Regions from separate parts of the Marinobacter flavimaris genome, predicted to be linked through region 2. Evidence: riboswitches for the same ligand, from Rfam matches in the RefSeq annotation. Region 2 holds a riboswitch; the other holds the start of a gene.
What was found. A riboswitch is a leader RNA that binds a small molecule or an ion and turns the genes downstream of it on or off. The one in region 2 is predicted to bind glycine.
Positions count from the first base shown of each region.

Region 1: linked by a shared signal. The riboswitch ahead of ACGK9W_RS05835 (D-amino acid dehydrogenase) and the one ahead of ACGK9W_RS18825 (trimeric intracellular cation channel family protein) in region 2 are both predicted to bind glycine.

Region 1 covers NZ_CP171359.1:1,257,531-1,263,532, reverse strand. The annotation lists gene ACGK9W_RS05840 (FGGY-family carbohydrate kinase) at 1-1,234, shown strand, start outside; gene ACGK9W_RS05835 (D-amino acid dehydrogenase) at 1,215-2,435, opposite strand; glycine riboswitch at 2,599-2,691, opposite strand; gene ACGK9W_RS05830 (DUF3336 domain-containing protein) at 2,797-3,894, shown strand; gene ACGK9W_RS05825 (bifunctional diguanylate cyclase/phosphodiesterase) at 4,019-5,725, shown strand; gene ACGK9W_RS05820 (condensin complex protein MksE) at 5,737-6,002, opposite strand, start outside.
Region 2 covers NZ_CP171359.1:4,027,837-4,033,838, reverse strand. The annotation lists gene gdhA (NADP-specific glutamate dehydrogenase) at 1-140, opposite strand, end outside; gene rnk (nucleoside diphosphate kinase regulator) at 154-540, opposite strand; gene ACGK9W_RS18830 (IS1182 family transposase) at 746-2,071, opposite strand; gene ACGK9W_RS18825 (trimeric intracellular cation channel family protein) at 2,446-3,045, opposite strand; glycine riboswitch at 3,086-3,184, opposite strand; glycine riboswitch at 3,185-3,270, opposite strand; gene ACGK9W_RS18820 (NADPH-dependent FMN reductase) at 3,466-4,023, shown strand; gene codA (cytosine deaminase) at 4,094-5,323, opposite strand; gene ACGK9W_RS18810 (PucR family transcriptional regulator) at 5,357-6,002, opposite strand, start outside.

The DNA of each region.
Region 1 (6,002 bases), 1.9 Mb from region 2:
CGCAAAGGTCGAAGGCCCCGTCAGAGGGCCCTGGGGATGGCTGTTCAAAGTTGCCCGTCTGGCAGACACTATCAACCGGTTCCGGGAAAAAACCCAGGCCAACTGGATCGCTCAGAATGAACCCGAGATCTGGGCCAAAACCCGGCATTTCCTGTTGCTGTCCGGCTATCTCAACTACCGACTCACTGGAGAATTCCGGGACTCGACCGGCAGCCAGGTGGGATACCTGCCATTCGACTATAAAAAGCATCGCTGGGCCGGCCGGCGGGATTTCAAATGGCAGACGATGCCAGTCGAGCCTTCCATGCTGCCTGAGCTGGTTGCACCCGGCGAAACACTGGGCCATTTGACCGACGAAGCCTGCAAGCACCTGGGCCTGGCAAAAAGCCTCCCAGTAATCGCCGCAGCTTCCGACAAGGCCTGCGAAATTCTCGGCTCCGGCGGGCTGACACCCGATATCGGCTGTATGAGCTATGGCACCACTGCCACCATCAACACCACCAGCCAGCGTTACGTCGAACCGATCCGGCTGATGCCGCCCTATCCGTCTGCGTTGCCCGGCCATTACTCGACGGAGGTCATGATCTACCGGGGTTTCTGGATGGTGAGCTGGTTCAAGCGGGAGTTCGGGCTGAGAGAACAGAAACTGGCCGAGGAACGAGGTATCGAGCCGGAAGCGCTGTTCGATGAACTGGTCAAGGCAGTGCCACCAGGATCCATGGGCCTGATGCTTCAGCCCTACTGGTCACCCGGCGTGCGCCAGCCGGGGCCGGAAGCGAAAGGCTCGATCATCGGGTTCGGGGACGTTCACACCCGTTCCCACATTTATCGCGCCATCCTCGAAGGTCTGGCCTACGCGCTCAGGGAAGGAAAGGAAAAAATCGAGAAGCGAAGCGGCGTGAAGATCAGGAAATTGCGAGTGGCCGGCGGTGGCTCACAGAGCGATGCGGCGATGCAACTCACCGCCGATGTGCTCGGGCTGCCGGCCGAGAGGCCTCACACCTATGAGACCTCCGGGCTCGGCGCCGCCATTGATGCCGCTGTCGGGCTAGGGCTGCATCCGGATTTCGACACCGCCGTGGCGAAGATGACCCGGGTTGGCGACGTTTTTCATCCCAACGAAGAAACCCGGGCTCTTTACCAGCGGCTGTATTCCGAGGTTTATCTGAAGATGTACCCTCAGCTTCAACCCCTGTACCGGAAAATCCGCGAGATTACCGGCTATCCCCGGTAACGCTCTCAGCGACCAACTCAGCGGTAATCGCAGAGAGCGTCCAGCCCAGGTGACCGTGACCGGTGTTGTAGAACACGGTCGGCAGGCGACCTGGCCCAACCCTTGGCATCATGTTCGGCAGCATTGGCCGCAAGCCTGCCCAGGGCACTACCTTGCGAGTACAGACACCTGGGAAGCACTGCTCAACCCAACGGGTGAGCGGGCGGATGCGGTCGTCCTTGATATCGCGGTTGTAACCGCTGAACTCGGCGGTACCGGCAACCCGGAAACGACCATCGCCCAGGCGACTGGTGACGATCTTGGTAGCATCGTCCAGCAAGCTGACGGTTGGTGCCGCCTTTTGCGAGGCTTCGTCGTCCAGCTCCACGGTAATTGAGTACCCCTTAACCGGATAGATATTCACCCGGTCACCCAGCTTTTTCGCGAGCCCGCGGCTGCCGACGCCGGCACAGATCACCACGCCGTCAAATGTGTCCCGGGACTGTTCGGTGCCATCGTGGGCGGTCACCCAGGCATTACGCTCATCGGCGCTCAGCTCGGTCACCGTGTGGCCATAACAGGTTTTAACGCCCAGCCGCTTGATGGCATCCGCCAGTCCATTGGTGAACTTGTGAATATCACCGGTGGAGTCACTCTCTGTGAAAAACCCGCCGTAATAGTTGCCGGCCAGGGTCGGCTCGATGGATTTCATTTCCTCCGGGGTCACCGAACGGCGCTCAAGGCCACCAGCCGCCAGCAGGCGCGATACCTTTTCAGCGTGGTCAAACCCGGCCTTGTCCCGGTAGATGTGCAGGATACCCTGCTTCTTCAGATCGAAATCGATGCCTTCTTCCTGCGCCCAGGCAAACAGGTGATCGCGGGCGGCAATAGCCAGGCGAGCGGTTTCCGTGGTGTTTTTCTCGTACTGGGGAATAGCGGCAATGAACTCGGCGAACCAGCTCAGCTTGTGCCAGGACGGCTTGGGATTGACCAGCAGTGGCGCATCCCGGCGGGACATCCACTTTATGCCCTTCATCACGGTCTGCCAGTTGTTCCAGACCTCTGCGTTGGAAGCAGAGAGCTGTCCACCGTTGGCGAAGGAGGTTTCCATCGCCGCATAGCGATGCTTCTCGTAAACCGTAACGTCAAGCCCGCGCTTGGCAAGGGTGTAGGCCGTGGTAATACCAGTGATACCACCGCCAATTACTGCGATTCGCTTCATTCCAATCTCCGTGAGCGCCAAGGGTTTCCTCCCTGCTCGAAATGGCAGAAAGCACCCCTTCCGTCACGGGACCTGAGAGATTCACGAGCCGTTTTAACGAAAACGGTCGTTTGCTCCTTCGGTGTGCCGACTGACGCGATTGTCGACAGCTCTTCGGAAAGTATTCATGCCAGCGGTCCTTTTGCCTGAGAGTTTCCGGGGCAGTTGCTCCTTCGGCGCTGATCGCAAGGGATTCAGTCTCTCCCGCAGACATGTCTGATTGGTAATAAAACCCAACCCACGGGCCTAAACATAGCAAATAACCCGGAGCCAGGAAACCAGCCTCTGCACAGCTTGGGCCGTATGGGTTAAGGTAAAAAGCATGAAACACGCCTTGAAGACCCGAAAACAGCTCCAGCAGCAACTGGAACAGGCCCACGACTACGAGCACTGGTGCGAGGCCGCTACCGCGCTCGATGACATGGACGGGCTGCTGGACTGGCGCGAGCAGGAAGAGACCGGGATGCTGCATGAAAGCCTGATGCGCAAGCACATGGGCCTCATGGACCATTGCCGGCAGAATGGCGACACGCGGCGACTGATCCGGATCCTTCAGGAGAGCCTCTACCGTCACCTGGGCGAATTATCCTATCCCGATCTTTACACCGTGGCGCGCAGCGGCACCAATCGGTTGGTGGGTGAATTCCTGGATGCCGTAGAAACGTCCATGGAATTCATTTGCGACCACCCTATTCCGGAAGTGACAACTGCCCGAAAACTGAAAATGTTTCGGGACGCCGAGCGGGTCTATGGCCGGCCGGCCCTGATGCTCAGCGGTGGCGCGGCCTTCGGCATTTACCACATCGGTGTTACCCGGGCGCTCTGGCGCCAGGACCTTCTTCCGGACGTTATGGCCGGCTCCAGCATGGGAGCGATCGTGGCCGGTGCCATCTGCACCCGCGACGAGAACGAATTAGCTGACTTTTTTAACCGACCCGAGCGCATCCACCTCAACGCCTTCCGCTGGCTTGGCGTCACGGAAGGCCTGAAGGCCGGCCATGCCATGGATCCGCGCCAACTGCAGGAGCATATTCAGCACAACCTGGGCAGCGTCAGTTTCAAGGAAGCCTATGAGCACAGTGGCCGAACACTGAATATCTCCGTCTCCCCCACCCGCACCCAGCAGAAGCCACGGCCACTCATCGAGCAGGCCTACGCCATGACCAGTCAGCAATACCTCGGGGACATCAACATCCATTTCCCGCCCAAGGCGTCCCTTTACCGAAAGGTCCTCTCCAACCCGACCCCTGAAGATCTCGAGATGTATATCAATCTCGGTGAACAGGCCACATGGCCACGGCTGGCCATGATCAAGGACCAGACCAGGATCAGCCGGGCATTCGATCGCTGTATCGCCAGGCTGGAGCAAGAGCTGGAGCAGGAGCAGGAAACCGCAGAGCAGACTGCAACGCCGCTCTAGAGACAGCACCGCCCTACCAATCAGTAAACCAACTAGATAACCCTGGGATCCCGAACTATTCTCATTCTATTGCATCATCGCTTCGCGAAACGTTTATCGCTAATCATGAGGATGCTGACCCGCAATGGATATTGGACAAGGAAGTCGATCGGCTACCGAGGACAGTGAAAACAGGTTTTACGAGCTGATCGAGAGTCTGCCCATGGTGGCTGTTCAGGGATACGACAGACACCGCCGGGTAATTTATTGGAACGAAGCAAGCGCGCGCATTTATGGCTATTCCCGGGATGAAGCGCTGGGAGAGCTATTGGAAGACCTGATCATTCCCGATCACATGCGCACCGGTGTGATCGAAGCGCACCGCAATTGGCTTGAGAAAAACATCAGCATTCCCTCCGACGAACTCGAATTGAAGCACAAAGAAGGGCACCTGGTCCCCGTCTACTCCAGCCATGTAATGATCAAACAGGACAGCGGCGAATGTGAGATGTTCTGCATCGACATCAGCCTGGAGGAGCAGAAACAAGCCAGAGACGAGCTTTACCGGCGCGCGAGTTTTGACGACCTGACCGGATTACCCAACCGGCATTTCATGGAAGCCGAGTTGTCGAGCCGACTGGATGAAGCAGATCGCCTGCATCAGGAAGTAGCGGTTGTTTTTATCGATCTGGACAATTTCAAAATCATCAACGATACCCGTGGCCATCATCATGGTGACAGCCTCCTGATAGCGGTGGCCGAAACTTTGAGGGCCGAACTTCGAGGCGGAGACCTGTTGAGCCGCTTTGGCGGGGACGAGTTTGTCTTGCTGATCTTCGATTTCGAAGGCCCTGAAGGTATTCACGAACTTGTTTGTCGGTTGATAGACGCTCTGGAACACAGAGTGCATCTGGAGGGCGATTGTTACCAGGTTACCGCCAGCTTCGGCGTGAGTCTTTTCCCGCATAATGGCACCACCGTGGCCGAGCTGATGGGCAATGCAGACGCGGCCATGTACCAGGCCAAAGAAACCGGCAAGAACGGCGTGTGTTTCTATACCCCCGACATCAACGACAGGCTGGTCCATTATCAAGAAATCACCAACCTGCTCAGAGACGCCTTGAATAACGATGGGCTGGAATTGTTTTTCCAGCCCCAGATCAGCCTGGCTGATCGAAAAAGCGACTCCTGCGAGGCACTTCTCCGCTGTTTTCACGGTCAATCCCGAGCAGTGTCGCCAGCTACTTTCATTCCAGTGGCTGAGAAGTCCGGTCTCATCAACCGGATTGGCGAATGGGTTATCGAAGCAGCCTGCAAGCAACTCGACGCATGGCAGGAAACCCCTCTGAAAAACCTGCGGGTTGATATCAACCTATCGGGACGACAGCTCACCAATCCACACCTTGCGAGCCATATTCTCGAAACGGTGGAACGTTACAATCTTCAGCCTCACCAGCTTGGGGTGGAGCTGACTGAAAACGAGGTTTTCGGCAGCGATGAAAACCAAACCAAACAGTTAGAAAAACTGAAACAGGCAGGCGTGCACATTTCGATCGATGACTTCGGTACCGGGCACTCCTCTCTCGTCTATCTCAGAAAACTCCCGGTTTGTGGAATCAAAATCGACAGGAGCTTTCTGCAACATGCGATGCAGGATAGCGCCGACATGGCCATCATGGAGGCAATGGTTACCGTTGGCCACAGCCTGGGCCTAAGCGTGCTGGTCGAAGGTGTTGAGACGGATGAACAGGCCCAATTGGTCACCGAACTGGGTTGTGATCTCGCTCAGGGTTTTCTCTATGCCAAGCCCATGCCGGCAAACAAAGTTGAAGAATTCCTGACCAGCTTCTGATCAGGAAAACACTACCCTTGTTCAAACTCCCGAACCAGCTCCTGCAGAAAATACAGCCCCGCCGAACTCAGGAAACAGCGCCCCGCACCCGCGCGAAACAGCAGATGGCGTTTTTCCAGGTAATCCAGCGCTTCCGGCACGCCCTTTTCAAAACGGGCTGCACGCAGAATTTCCTGATATTCCTCATCGCTAGCCAGGGAAGAGAGGTCTTGCTCATTCAACCCGGCATCGGGCCGGCCAAGGTATTCAAGATCCCGACCGCTGCGTGCGAAATAAC
Region 2 (6,002 bases):
TCCTTATACTCGGGATGCTTGGCAATCACCGGCGCCAGCGAGTCGAGAACTTCCAGAACGGCCTGATGAAATTCAGGTTCCGCGGGATTTCTCAGGACGACCTGCTCATACAGCTGGTCAAGGGGGGCTTTCTGGTGCATGCATCTTCCTCGTTCAGTTTGCGTGAGTCACATGGATAATTTTCAGACGCAGCTGGTTCTTTCCAGCCAAAGGCCAATCAATACGATCGCCTACCCGAAGACCCAGCAAGGCTGTGCCCGCCGGAGCCAGGACGGATACACACTCCTCGCTTCCGTCTCGCGGGGTCGAGTACACGAGTCTCTTCGTGTACTCAGCGTCGTTACTCTCATTTTTAAAATGGACCAGAGAATTCATGGTGACGGTGCCGGAAGGCAGCTTTTCGGCATCAACCAGAGTTGCTCTATCAAGCTCGAGCGCAAGCGCTTCGGCTGTTTCAGTGCCATGTAGCTGTTTCTCCAACATCGCAGATAAACGATCAAAATCCTGTTCTAAGACATAAATAGCTGGACGTTCGGACATACCGACTCCTCTAGGAGTCTGCGCGGCAGAAGTGTTTTGAGCAAGTGACCCCGCCGCGTCGAATCACAGTTCGGCCCGAGAACGTATCCACAATATCCAGCCGAATAGAGTCTCGATTCTCTCTATTCAGTCAGTCAAGACGGTTATCAGCGAATGCGTTATCGTAGTCCGATCACTCAGTACGCCCAAGGATCCCTCGGACCCTCTATTTCAGCCTCATCAGTGAACTCATCCGCCTGAGATTAAGCGACAGACAGACCAGATCCCATTCACCCTGCACGGCGTGAAGGCCCCGCAGACTGAACTGTCGGAAGCCCAGAACATGCTTGATCCAGCCGTTGACCGCCTCAACCAGATGCTTGCGCTGAGCGTAAACCGATCGCCCGGTTGCCGTGGCCAGCTTCCCGGCCATCCGGGCGCTGGCCGGATAACGGCTCGCGTCTATCTCTGAACTCTTCTTGCCCTCCCGGCGCAGCGAGACATAGCCGTCGATGCTTTTGTCTTCCAGGGTCTGTAGATCTTCTTCTTTACGGTAACCCGCGTCAGCCAGACACTGATCCGGATAGGTTTCCAGAGTGTCTTTTGCCTGATCCAGCAGTGGTATCAGACAGCCATTGTCACTGGGATTATTGCCCAGGTGGTTGGCGACAATCAGCTGGAATTCACCATCCACGGCCAACTGGCCGTTGTAGCATTGCTGGAACCCGTCCGCCGTTTTCATAATCCGGCTTTGCGGATCGGTAAAATTGCTCTGATCCTTGTCATCCGGAACCCCATAATCCCGCTTGAAGTTCGGGCCCCCGCGAGGTGAGCGCCGATCATCGTCCGGGGACCGACCCCGGGCCTTGTCCCGCTCTTTCTGGTCTGCTTCCAATTTCTCTTTGGCGGCACGAATCTTGTCCAGCCGCGCCTGCCGGTACTGAAGCTCTTCAGGCAGTTCATCACCCCGGTTATCCGGGCCGAACTGTCGGTCTTCCGACTGGTCTGTCTGACGCGCCTGACGACAAAGTGCATCGATCTCTTTCGATAAACGATCGTCTTCCTCGCCCATGCGGCCATAGCTCATGGCCTTGTGCTTGCTGGCATTAGCCCGAACCTTGGTGCCATCAATCGCCAGTGTTCCCAGCGTGATCAGCTCCGCTTCCCGGGCAATCCGGACCACCTGAATAAACACGGCCTTGAAGGCAACCAAATGGTGTTTGCGGAAATCACAGATCGTGCGATGCCTGGGGAAGTTGCCTGCCGCCAGAACCCGGAAGGCCACGTCTTCTTCCAGCTTCCGGGCGATCTTGCGTGAAGAGAAAACGCCGGTGGCGTAGGCGTAGATCAGAACCTTCAGCATCATTCGTGGATCGAAGGGCGAGTTGCGTCGGCCGTTGCCTTCGTAGCGGGCATAAAACGCGCTTAAATCCAGCTCCTCGACGACATCACTGACAAAATAGGCCAGATGCCCCTCAGGCAGCCACTCGTTCAGGCTCGGGGGAAGAAGCAGTTCCTGGCCAGGCGAATACGGGCGGAAAGTGGTTCCCATCAGATTCTCCGGTGCTGAAGAATTTTTACGCATTATGCCAGAAGGTGTCTCCTGCCGCGCAGACTCCTAGGCCCGCAAGGCAAGGTTCAGTTAGGGGATGTGTTCAGAGGGTTTCGCCGAATTCGACGAGGGATTCGACGAATTCAGCGAAAGGAATGGCAAATACGGCGAGGCCCGGCAGCCAGAAATGCCGCCGCTGATAAAACGGAATGGATGAAGTAAAAACCGGTTTTCATTTTGAAACTCAGCGACTCTGAAAAAGGAAAAATCTTGGCAAGCTACGTTAGCTCAGTTCACGAGGAAATGAAACGATGAAAAGGTCTGAGGCTAGACCATGCCCACAACTCCAAGGCTTCCTCTGAACTTCATCGCGCTCATTCCCAGCGTGTCTGCGAATAGCTGAATACTGGCAACGACAACCCCCAGCGAATGGCCGCCATACGCAGAAGCAGCCCGAGACTGAAAGCGGCCAAAAGAGTGACATTCTCGCCCACCCCTTGGCGAAGCAAGGTCAGGTACAGGAAAGCCACCATCAGTGAAACGCTGGCGTAGAGTTCGTGGCGCAGCACCTGCGGGGTGCGGTTACATAAGATATCCCGGATGATACCGCCAAAGATCCCTGTTGTGATGCCGGCCATGACCACCACCACGGTGTCATAGCCCAGCTTGAGCGCGACATTGCAGCCAATAACCGTAAAAGCCACCAGACCTATGGCATCCAGAACCAGAAACAACTGATGCAGATGCCGCATGAAGCGCGCAATCACGATGGTGACCAGGCCACCGGTAATAGTCATGTAGATATAGCGAGGGTGCTGGGTCCAGGTGACTGGGAAATTACCCAGAAGAATGTCCCGGACAGTTCCGCCACCAAGGGCGGTAAAAAACGCAATTACAGCGACACCAAACAGATCCATGTTCCTCCGCCCGGCGGTGAGGGCTCCCGACATGGCTTCGGCGGTAATGGCAATCATATAGATAGAGGTCAGCACACAGGACTCCTGAGTTTCTGTGGCCTCTCCCCCTGTCCCTGATACCTGAGAGTTTACAGAGCCTGGCTCTGCTTGCCCCTTCGGTGGACTGCGGTGGCAGTCGCTCTCCAGACGGCGTTAGATGATGCTCGCAGTACCTGTGCCTGAGCGTTTATGGGAGTTTGCGCCTTCGGCGGGGCCAACGGCCCACTCTCCTGCGAGACCGGGCATTATAGAGAGATAGGAAGCTAACGTCGAGCGAGGCGGCGGGCTGATAGGCTCAGAATTTTTGACTAATTCTTACTGGTTACTCCGTTATCTTTTTGAAGAGGCGCCCTTTATGCTGCTTTTCCAAGCAGACATTCCTACACGGATTCACTAAGCAGCCTTCGACGGCTTGTGGCCGCTATCTAAGGACACCCCATGAAACTACAAACCATCATCTGCAGCACGCGCCCCGGCCGAATCGGCCCTTCCATTGCCCACTGGTTCAATTCTCTGGTCAATGACCAGGGAACGTTTTCCAGCGAACTGGTCGATCTAGCTGAGTTCAAGCTTCCGGTTTACGACGAGGCCAACCATCCTCGCATGCAGAAATATGAGCATGAGCACACCAAAGCCTGGTCAGCGAGCGTAAATAAGGCAGATGCCTACGTCTTCGTCATTCCCGAGTACAATTTTTGCCCGCCGCCATCGTTCACGAACGCGTTGAACTACGTATACAACGAGTGGAACTATAAGCCTTGCGGGTTTGTCAGCTACGGCGGTGTTTCCGGTGGACTCCGTTCAGCCCAGGTTGCCAAGCAGCTGGTTACTACGCTGAAAATGATGCCGATGGTGGAAGGAGTAATGGTGCAGATGCCGTGGGAGAAACTGGATGACCAGCGCAACTTCCTCCCTGCCGAGCATCACACCGGCTCTGCCAATGCCATGCTGGACGAAATGGCGAAATGGGCAACGGCCCTGAAGTCGCTACGCTGAACACCAGAGTAGTTGAGCAGATTCCCCGGTTAGCAAACCGGGGAATCTGTAGCTTCTACTTCAACGGGCATCAACCCTGCCGGTTTATCAGAACACGGCCATCACGAATAGACGCGGCAACCGGCAACTGGCCCAACAGCACCTCGTAGGGCGACTGCCCCTGCAGAACAACACAGCGAGCCGGAAGTCCCTCCTCGATGCCGTATTCGTCCAGATCCAATGCTGCAGCACCGTTGTCGGTGATCAGCTCCAGCGACCGATCAATCCAACCCATGCCCAGCATGTGGCAGGCGTGCAGGCCTACGTCCAGGGTACGGAGCATGTTGCCGTTGCCCAGTGGATACCAGGGATCGCGGATGGAATCCTGGCCGAAGGCCACCTTCAGTCCCGCATCCAGCAGTTCCGGAACCCGGGTCAGGCCACGACGTTTCGGATAACCATCGAAGCGGCCCTGCAGGTGCAGGCTTTCGGTGGGCATCGACAGGAAGCGCAGGCCGGATTTCTTCAACAGGCGGAACAGCCGGCTGCAGTAATGGTCGTTGTACGAGCCCATGGCACAGGTATGGCTGGCGGTGACCCGTGAGCCATAATCCAGCTTGAGCGCCTCGGCAGCGAGCACTTCCAGGAATCGGGATTCGGGATCGTCGATCTCGTCGCAATGCACGTCTACGAGAAGGTCGTTTTTGTGGGCCAACGCCACCAGCCATTGAACCGATTCAACGCCGTAATCTCGAGTGAATTCGAAATGGGGAATGCCACCGACCACATCGGCCCCCAGACGAACCGCCTCTTCCATCAGCTCCTTGCCCTGGGGAAATGACCAGAGACCTTCCTGGGGAAAAGCGACAATCTGCAGGTCTACTGTGTCAGCCATACGCTCACGCACTTCCAGCATGGCCTTCAGCCCTGTCAGCTTGGGGTCCGTCACGTCCACGTGGGTGCGGACGTGCTGAATGCCGTTATCGGCAAACAGCTTCAACGTCTGTTCGGCCCGACCGATCACGTCGTCGTGAGTCAGGCTGGCTTTGCGCTCAGACCAACACTCGATACCTTCAAACAAGGTACCACTCTGGTTCCAGCGTGGCTCGCCGGCGGTCATGGCCGCATCCAGGTGGATGTGCGGCTCCACGAAAGGAGGAGCGACCAGATTTCCGCCGGCGTCCAGCTGGTTCTCGGCAACGCTTTCAGTCGCATCCTGCGCCGTGACACTGCTGAATTTTCCATCGGTGATGGTCAGCCGGAATAACCCCTCACGGCCCTGAAGCCGGGCATTGATAATAGCGTTCAGATTTTCACTCATAACATCTCCACACAGATTTTCCGCTGGTTTGAATCATGGCCTCGACAACAGATGGGCCAGCACCAGGGTTTTGAAATATTCATTCGGTTCAGCCGCCGGAGGCATCTCCGCGACCAACCGATTCATCCGGTTCCGGATGGTATTTCTATGGCAGCCAAGGGCTTCGGCCATGGCGCACTGGTTTCCACGTTCCTGGAGCCATGACTCCAGAAGATCACGACTACTGTCCAGCAACCCGGCTTCCACCCCAGGCAGGTACTGCCGGATAAGTCCTTCGAGCTGATGACTGCCGATACCGGCTATCAACGCCTCCGCCAGCCCGCCTTCCCGGGGCTCTTGCGACCGCTCCGATGCGACAATCGCCCGGGCAATGGTTTCGGTCACATCCACCATTGGCAGCGAGTAAGGCTGCTCAAACAACGGCATGGCCAGCTCATCCGCCAGACGACTTAACATGGCCGGTAGCTGCCCGATGTAGGCATCGCCGGTCAGCACAACCAGCCCCGATATGCCGCAGTCCCGGCCTTCATAGAGGCACTCGGCCAGGTTGGCCGGGCTACGATGGCGGCTGATACCGGTGACAAATACCAGCTCGCCACCCCTGACCCAGTTGCTGAAAGACCGGTTCTCCGCCAGATAAGGCCAGCGTACCGTGTTGTCTGCGCCGGAACTCCCACCC